Regions from separate parts of the Nocardiopsis sediminis genome, predicted to be linked through region 1. Evidence: riboswitches for the same ligand, from Rfam matches in the RefSeq annotation. Region 1 holds a riboswitch; the other holds the start of a gene.
What was found. A riboswitch is a leader RNA that binds a small molecule or an ion and turns the genes downstream of it on or off. The one in region 1 is predicted to bind glycine.
Positions count from the first base shown of each region.

Region 2: another riboswitch for glycine. It lies ahead of gcvT (glycine cleavage system aminomethyltransferase GcvT); the one in region 1 lies ahead of gcvP (aminomethyl-transferring glycine dehydrogenase).

Region 1 covers NZ_JBHSBH010000007.1:361,827-366,156, forward strand. Annotated here, with positions in the region: gene gcvP (aminomethyl-transferring glycine dehydrogenase) at 1-2,548, opposite strand, end outside; glycine riboswitch at 2,653-2,742, opposite strand; gene ACFOVU_RS10675 (MerR family transcriptional regulator) at 2,890-3,492, opposite strand; gene ACFOVU_RS10680 (polysaccharide lyase family protein) at 3,828-4,330, opposite strand, start outside.
Region 2 covers NZ_JBHSBH010000015.1:1,066,050-1,070,379, forward strand. Annotated here, with positions in the region: gene ACFOVU_RS27245 (AMP-binding protein) at 1-464, shown strand, start outside; gene ACFOVU_RS27250 (3-deoxy-7-phosphoheptulonate synthase) at 550-1,605, shown strand; glycine riboswitch at 1,775-1,881, shown strand; gene gcvT (glycine cleavage system aminomethyltransferase GcvT) at 1,937-3,061, shown strand; gene gcvH (glycine cleavage system protein GcvH) at 3,227-3,607, shown strand; gene glyA (serine hydroxymethyltransferase) at 3,612-4,330, shown strand, end outside.

The DNA of each region.
Region 1 (4,330 bases):
ACGACATGGTCGGCGCGTGGAACCCGTAGTCGATGAGCCGCTTGGCGACGTCCTCGTTGGTGATGCCGGTCTTCTTGGTCAGCGCCCGCAGGTCGATGATGCACTCGTGGGCGACCAGGCCGCCCTCGCCGGTGTAGAGCACCGGGTAGTGCGGTTCCAGCCGCTTGGCGACGTAGTTGGCCACGAGCACGGCCGCCTCGGTGGCGGCGCGCAGGCCGTCGCCGCCCATCATCCGGATGTAGGCCCAGGAGATCGGCAGGATCCCCGCCGAGCCGAACGGGGCGGCCGAGACCGGCCCCACCCCGGTGTAGGGCCCGGCGTCGGGCTGGCCGGGGTGGTTGGGCAGGAACCCGGCCAGGTGCGCGCGCACCGCGACCGGGCCCACGCCCGGCCCGCCGCCGCCGTGGGGGATGCAGAAGGTCTTGTGCAGGTTGAGGTGGCTGACGTCGGCGCCGAACTCGCCCGGCTTGGCCCAGCCCAGCAGCGCGTTCAGGTTGGCGCCGTCGACGTAGACCTGGCCCCCGGCCTCGTGCACCAGGCGGCAGACCTCGGTGATGGTGTCCTCGTAGACCCCGTGGGTGGAGGGGTAGGTCACCATGATCGCGGAGACCCGGCCCTCGTGCTTGGCGATCTTGGCGCGCAGGTCGCCGAGGTCGATGTTGCCGCCGTCGTCGCAGGCCACGACCGCGACCCGCATCCCCGCCATCACCGCGCTGGCGGCGTTGGTGCCGTGCGCGGAGCTGGGGATCAGGCAGACGTCGCGCTCGATGTCGCCGCGCCTGCGGTGGTAGCCGCGGATGGCCAGCAGCCCGGCCAGCTCGCCTTGCGATCCGGCGTTGGGCTGGAGCGACACCGCGTCGTAGCCGGTGACCTCGGCGAGCCACTTCTCCAGGTCGCGCACGAGCGCGACACTGCCCGCCGCCTGGTCCAGCGGCGCCAGCGGGTGCAGCCCGGCGAACTCCGGCCAGGTGATGGACTCCATCTCCGCCGTGGCGTTGAGCTTCATGGTGCACGAGCCCAGCGGGATCATGGACCGGTCCAGCGCGAGGTCCTTGTCGGCCAGGCGGCGCATGTAGCGCAGCAGCGAGGTCTCGCTGCGGTGGGTGGTGAACACCGGGTGGTCGAGGTAGTCGACGTCGCGGCGCAGCGCATCGGGCAGCGTGGCGCCGCGCTCGGCCGCCCCCGGGCGGGTCGCGCCCTCGGTGCCGCCGAAGGCGGCCAGCACCAGCCCGATGTGGGCGGAGGTGGTGGCCTCGTCGCAGGAGATGCCGACCGTGTCGTCGTCGACCCGCAGCACGTTGACCCCGCGCCGGCGCGCCTCCCCGACGACGGAGGCCGCCCGGCCGCGCACCCGCACGCGCACCGTGTCGAAGAACTCCTCGTGCAGCACCTCCAGGCCGCGGGCGCGCAGGCCGTCGGCGAGCCGGGCGGTGTGCCCGTGTACCCGCTCGGCGATCGCGCGCAGGCCGTGCGGCCCGTGGTAGACCGCGTACATCCCGGCCATGACCGCCAGCAGCACCTGGGCGGTGCAGATGTTGCTGGTGGCCTTCTCGCGGCGGATGTGCTGTTCACGCGTCTGGAGGGCGAGCCGGTAGGCGGGCCGGCCCGCGTTGTCCACCGACACCCCCACCAGCCGGCCCGGGAGCTGGCGCTGGAGCCCTTCGCGCACCGACATGTAGCCGGCGTGGGGGCCGCCGAACCCCATGGGCACGCCGAAGCGCTGGGTGGAGCCCACGGCGATGTCGGCGCCCAGGTCGCCCGGGCTGCGCAGCAGGGTCAGGGCGAGGATGTCGGCGGCGACCACGGCCAGCGCGCCCCGCTCGTGCGCGGCCTCGATGACGGCGCGCGGGTCGCGGACGGCGCCGGTGGCCGCGGGGTACTGCACCAGGACGCCGAACGCGTCGGCGTCGGGCAGCCCGGCGGAGAGGTCGGCCACCACGATGTCGATGCCCAGCGGCTCGGCGCGGGTGCGCAGCACCGCCAGGGTCTGGGGGAAGACGTCGGAGTCGACGACGAAGGCCGCGCCCTTCCCGCGCGAGGCGCGGCGGGCCAGCGTCATGGCCTCGGCCGCGGCGGTGGCCTCGTCGAGCAGCGAGGCGCCGGCGACCGGGAGCCCGGTGAGGTCGGCGACCATCGTCTGGAAGTTCAGCAGCGCTTCGAGGCGCCCCTGGGAGATCTCGGGCTGGTAGGGCGTGTAGGCCGTGTACCAGGCGGGGTTCTCCAGGATGTTGCGCAGGATCACCGGCGGGGTGATGGTGTCGTAGTACCCCTGGCCGATCATCGAGGTGAGCACCTGGTTGCGGTCGGCCAGCGCGCGCAGTTCGGCGAGGGCGCCGGTCTCGTCGGCGGCCTCGGGCAGCCGCAGCGGGGCGGAGCCGCCGGGGGCGGAGAGGATGGACGCGGGCAGGGCCGCTGTCATCAGCTCGGCCGTGGACGCAAAGCCCACGGTCGCCAGCATCTGCTCCAGCTCCGACGGGTCGGGCCCGATGTGCCGGTCGGCGAACCTGCGCGCGGGTTCGGTTCCGGGACGTCTGGGCTGCTCCGGCATGGAGACCTCCTCGCATGGGCCGAAATTCTCGGCTGCTCTTGGTCTCCCCCTCTGTCACGCACGGTCGCGGCGCGGAAGCGACGCGCCCACCGTTCCAGAGTGGCCTTCTCCACGCGGTCCCTGGTGCCTGAGAGGTTACTGGGGAGTATTGCCCCGTCGGCGCCCCGCTAAGGGGTCTCTCCCGCGTGGTATCGGCGGCCGGTTCTGATTTTCGGTCACTGCATTGTCCACGGGCCGCCGCGCCCCGGCGTGGCCGGGGTGGGTTCCCGGCCGTGCAAGTGCGGCGTCCTCACCGAACGGTACTGGATGGATCCACCCATTCGGCGCAGAGGAGGCGCAGGTCACCCGGTCTTGCGTTCGCGGCGGCGCCGGGCGAGCTCGTCGGCGGGGTGGGAGTCGGCGGGCAGCGGCTCGGCCAGGCGCTCGCCGGGGAAATCGCTCAGCGCCCCTTCGAGTTCGCGCCACACGCGGCCCAGCGCGATACCGAACACGCCCTGGCCGCCCTGGAGGAGGTCGACCACCTCGCCCGGGGAGGTGCACTCGTAGACGCTGACGCCGTCGCTCATGAGGGTGATCTGGGCGAGGTCGGCGGTGCCGCGGCACCGGAGGTGGTCGATCGCCGTGCGGATCTGCTGGAGCGAGATCCCGGTGTCGAGCAGCCGTTTGACGACCTTGAGCACCAGGATGTCGCGGAAGCTGTACAGCGGCGCCGCACCGCTGCCGTCGTCAGGGATGACACTGGGGCGCACCAGGTTCGTGCGGGCCCAGTAGTCGAGCTGGCGGTAGGTGATTCCGGCGGCCGCACATGCCGTGGGGCCGCGATAACCGACGTCCATAGGCAGCGCCACCACGTCCTCTTCGCACAGCAGGCCCTGCTCTCCAGCTCGCCGTATAGCTGATCGCGTGAGAGCGGAGGTCTGTTGCTTGCCGCTAGTAACCGCCACGCCGAACCTCCGGCTCCTCGGCCCGCGGCGGTTTGACAGGGGGGTCGAAGGGTTGCGCCGCGGGTGCCTTCGACAATGAAGGTAAGCCGGTCGGATGGACAGCGTCAACGACACCCATCGGCGCGTCGTGGAACGTCTTCGACAGGTTTCCGGCCGCCGGGCCGCCCATCCGCAAGCCCCACGTCAGGGGCGGGTCGATCACCCTCGATTCCGGTTCTCGGACACGTCTCCCGGGCGTGTCGGCGGTCCGCGCGTGCGCGTTCCACGGTAAGCGATGACGGCGGTAGCGTCACCCGCCCGGGGGCGGGCGACGCTACCGGGGCGGGGGGCGCCGGTCAGGAGGGGCGGAACACCCCCACGGCGTCGTAGGCGTGCCAGGAGCCGTCACTCTTGGTGATGTCGAGCGTGTTCTGCCCGGCGCGGAAGAGCGCGGCGTCGAGGACCGGCTCGACGAACGACGGCACCAGCGCGGTACCGGGGACGGTGGCGTCGCCTTCGAGCGACCCGCGGGTGGCCCCGCGCCGGAAGGCGATCTCGCCCGCGGGGGCGTCGTTGACCGCCAGGCGGGCGGTGCCCGGGCGGCTCGCGTGGGTGTCGATGAGCCAGATCACCACGCCCAGGCCGGAGCCGGGCGCCTCCTCCAGGTCGAACCGCAGCCGGAAGGTGTGCTCGCGCTCGCCGCCCCACCCGTCCTCGGGCCCGGGGTGCAGGTAGCACCAGTCGGCGGCGGGGTCGCTGCTGCCATAGGTGAAGTCGACGCCGTCGGGGAAGGCGTCGCGGAACCGCGACTGCCCACGGGAGGGGGCCAGGGCCAGCTCCAGGCTCTTGGAGTCGAACT
Region 2 (4,330 bases), on a different contig from region 1:
GCAACGGGCGCTACCACACCGGCGACGTCGCCTCCCGCGACGCCGACGGCTACATCACCTACATCGGGCGCAGCGACGACGTCTTCAAGGCGTCGGACTACCGGATCTCCCCCTTCGAGCTGGAGAGCGTGCTGATCGGGCACGAGGCGGTCGCCGAGGCGGCCGTCGTGCCCGCACCCGACCCGGTGCGGCTGGCGGTGCCCAAGGCCTACGTCACGCTGGTGGAGGGGGTGGCGCCCGGCCCCGACGTCGCCCGGTCGATCCTCGGCTACTGCCGCACGCACCTGGCCTCCTACAAGCGCGTCCGCCGGGTGGAGTTCGCCGAGCTGCCCAAGACCGTCTCCGGCAAGATCCGCCGCGTCCAGCTGCGCGACGCCGAGGAGGCCCGCCGCGACGCGACGCGCAGCGAGCAGGAATACCGGGAGGAGGACTTCCCCGGTCTCAAGGAGGAGGGGGAGGCCTGAACCCCAAGGGCGTCCGCCCAGTTCCGGGGGCGTTAGGGTGCTCATTGGGCCGTCGCACTGGGCCGTCGCACAAGGATGGGAACGCATGCCGAGCACCAATGACACACGGGTCGTCGACTACCAGCCGCTGGTCGCGCCACGGGACATCCTCGCCGAACTGCCGATGGGGCCGGAGCGCACCGGCCTGGTCGAGGACGCGCGCACCGAGGTCAAGCGGGTCCTCGACGGCACCGACGACCGGCTGCTGGTCATCGTGGGGCCGTGCTCCGTGCACGACCCCGATGCGGCGCTCGACTACGCCCACCGGCTCAAGGCGCTGATCCCCTCGCTCAACGATGACCTGTGCATCGTGATGCGCGTCTACTTCGAGAAGCCGCGCACCACCCTGGGCTGGAAGGGGCTGATCAACGACCCCGGCCTCGACGAGAGCCACGACGTCCACCGGGGGCTGCGCACCGCCCGCAAGCTGCTGCTGGACATCGGGTCGCTGGGGGTGCCCTCGGGCACCGAGTTCCTGGACCCGATCACCCCGCAGTACATCGCCGACGCGGTCACCTGGGGCGCCATCGGGGCGCGCACGACCGAGAGCCAGGTGCACCGCCAGCTCGGCAGCGGGCTGAGCATGCCGGTGGGCTTCAAGAACGGCACCGACGGCGACGTCCAGGTCGCGGTCGACGCCTGCGGCGCCTCCGCCGCCTCGCACACGTTCTTCGGGGTCGACCTGGCGGGCGCGGGGTCGGTCGTGGTGACCTCCGGCAACCCCGACTGCCACGTGATCCTGCGCGGCGGGCGCTCGGGCCCCAACTTCGACGCCGACAGCGTGGCGGGAGCACTGGGCACCATCGAGCGCGCCGGGCTGCCCCGGCGGGTGATGATCGACGCCAGCCACGCCAACAGCGGCAAGGACCACACCCGCCAGCCGGGCGTCGCCGACGCGATCGCCGCGCAGATCGCCGCCGGGCAGCGCGGCATCACCGGCGTCATGCTGGAGAGCTTCATCGAGGAGGGCGCCCAGAAGCTCGGCGACCCCGCCGACCTCGCCTACGGCACCTCCATCACCGACGCCTGCATGGGCTGGGACACCACCGCCGATGTCCTGGCCCGCCTGGCCGAGGCCGTGCGCAAGCGCCGCACGTCCTGATCCCGCGCCGGCCCCGCGCGCCCGGCCCGCACTGGGCCGGGCGCGTCCGCGCTGCTAGGCTGGTCGCGGTCGCCGAACCCGTACGGGAGAGTGCCCGCACAGCCGGTGCGGGCCGCCGAAGGAGCAAACCCTCCCCAGAGAACCTCTCAGGCGCGCCGGACCGTGCGGGCGAGACCACTCTGGAAAGCAGGGGCCCATGCCCCTCGCCGAAGGTGCAAGCCGATCACGCCCCCGGGCGCGGCGAAGCTCTCAGGCACCCATGACAGAGGGGGAGGATGACAGTGCATTTCGCGCTTGTGCCGAAACGACGCCCATCCTCTCGGGAGTGCCGATGACAGCGCCTGGCCACGACCCCGCAGACCTCCGCAGGACACCGCTCCACGATGTCCACGCGGCGCTCGGCGCGACCCTCGTCGACTTCGCCGGCTGGCTCATGCCGCTGCGCTACACCGGCGAGCGCGCCGAGCACACGGCCGTGCGCGAGCGCGCCGGGCTGTTCGACCTCTCCCACATGGGCGAGATCCACATCACCGGGCCCCAGGCCGCCGACCTGCTCGACCACGCGCTCGTCGGGCACCTGTCCAAGGTCGCCATGGGCCGCGCCCGCTACACCATGATCACCGCCGACGACGGCGGGGTGCTCGACGACCTCATCGTCTACCGGCTGGCCGACGACGACTTCCTGGTGGTCGCCAACGCCGCCAACGCCGGCACCGTGTCCGCCGCGCTGTCCGAGCGCGCCGCCGGGTTCGACGCCCGGGTCGAGGACCGCTCCGCCGAGTACGCGCTCATCGCGATCCAGGGGCCCGAAGCCGCGGCCATCCTCGCGCCGCTCACCGACGCCGACCTGTCGCAGATCCGCTACTACGCCGGCTACGCGCACACCGTCGCCGGGCACCCGGTGCTGCTCGCCCGCACCGGCTACACCGGCGAGGACGGCTTCGAGATCTTCATCCGGCCGGGCGGCGACGCCCCCGAGATCTGGGCGGCCCTGCTCGCCGCCGGCGAGCCGCGCGGCCTGGTGCCGGCCGGGCTGTCGGCGCGCGACACCCTGCGGCTCGAGGCGGGCATGCCGCTGTACGGCAACGAGCTGACCGCCGACACCACCCCGTTCGACGCCGGGCTGGGGCGGGTCGTGAAGTTCGACAAGCCCGGCGACTTCGTCGGACGCGCCGCGCTGGCCAAGGCCGCCGAGTCCGGACCGGAGAACCGGCTCATCGGGCTGGTCGCCCGCGGCCGCCGCCCCCTGCGCAAGGGCAACGACGTCCTGCTCGACGGCCGGCGTGTGGGGGCCACCACCAGCGGGGCTCCGTCGCCCACCCTGGGGCGGCCCATCGCCATGGCCTACATCGACCCCGGCGTGGACACCTCCGCCGACGGGTTCGTGGTCGACGTCCGGGGCCGCAGCGAGGCGGTCGACGTCGTCGAGCTGCCCTTCTACACACGGAAGTCGTGACTTTCCGCGGGCCCGTCACGTTGACGCGGCCCGGCGGATGCGGGCGCCCCGCCCATCCGGGAGAATCCGGCGGGTGGGCGGCCGCGGCCCCCACACATCGGCAGGTCAGGGCGGCGCCCCAGGTCGCGCCGTGCCGGATACAGGAACACCTCCAGGAGAGTTGAATTGAGCGTCCCCGCGGAGCTGGAGTACACGAAGGAACACGAGTGGGTGTCCATCAGCGATGGCATCGCCACCGTGGGCATCACCTCGTTCGCCGCCGAATCCCTGGGCGACATCGTCTTCGTCGAGCCGCCGGAGTCCGGCACCACCGTCACGGCGGGTGAGCCCTGCGGCGAGGTGGAGTCGACCAAGTCGGTCAGCGACCTCTACGCCCCGGTCAACGGGGAGGTCGTCGAGGTCAACGCCGACGCGGTCGCCGACCCCGAGGTCATCGGGGCCGACCCCTTCGGGCGCGGCTGGCTCTTCAAGGTCGAGATCGCCGGGGAACCGTCCGACCTGCTCACCCCGGAGCAGTACACCCAGCTGACCGAAGGCGAAGGTTAAGCACATGGCGTCTGAGAACCACCTCCTCGACCAGTCCCTCGCCGAACTCGACCCCGAGGTCGCGACCGCGGTCGGCCAGGAGCTGAGCCGGCAGCGCGACACCCTGGAGATGATCGCCTCCGAGAACTTCGCCCCCCGGGCGGTACTGGAGGCGCAGGGCACCGTCCTGACCAACAAGTACGCCGAGGGCTACCCGGGCCGCCGGTACTACGGCGGCTGCGAGTACGTCGACGTCGTCGAGCAGCTCGCGATCGACCGCGCCAAGGAGCTGTTCGGCGCCGAGCACGCCAACGTGCAGCCGCACTCCGGCGCCCAGGCCAACACCGCCGTCTACTTCGCGCTGCTCAAGCCCGGCGACACCATCCTCGGGCTCGACCTCGCCCACGGCGGCCACCTCACCCACGGCATGCGGATCAACTACTCCGGCAAGATCCTCAACGCCGTCGCCTACCACGTGCGCGACGAGGACGGCACCGTCGACTACGACGAAGTCGAGGCGCTGGCCCAGGAGCACCGGCCCAAGATGGTCGTGGCCGGCTGGTCGGCCTACCCGCGCCAGCTCGACTTCGCGCGGTTCCGCAAGATCGCCGACAGCGTCGACGCGCTGCTCATGGTCGACATGGCGCACTTCGCGGGGCTCGTCGCGGCCGGGCTGCACCCCAACCCGGTGCCCTTCGCCGACATCACCACCACCACCACGCACAAGACCCTCGGCGGTCCCCG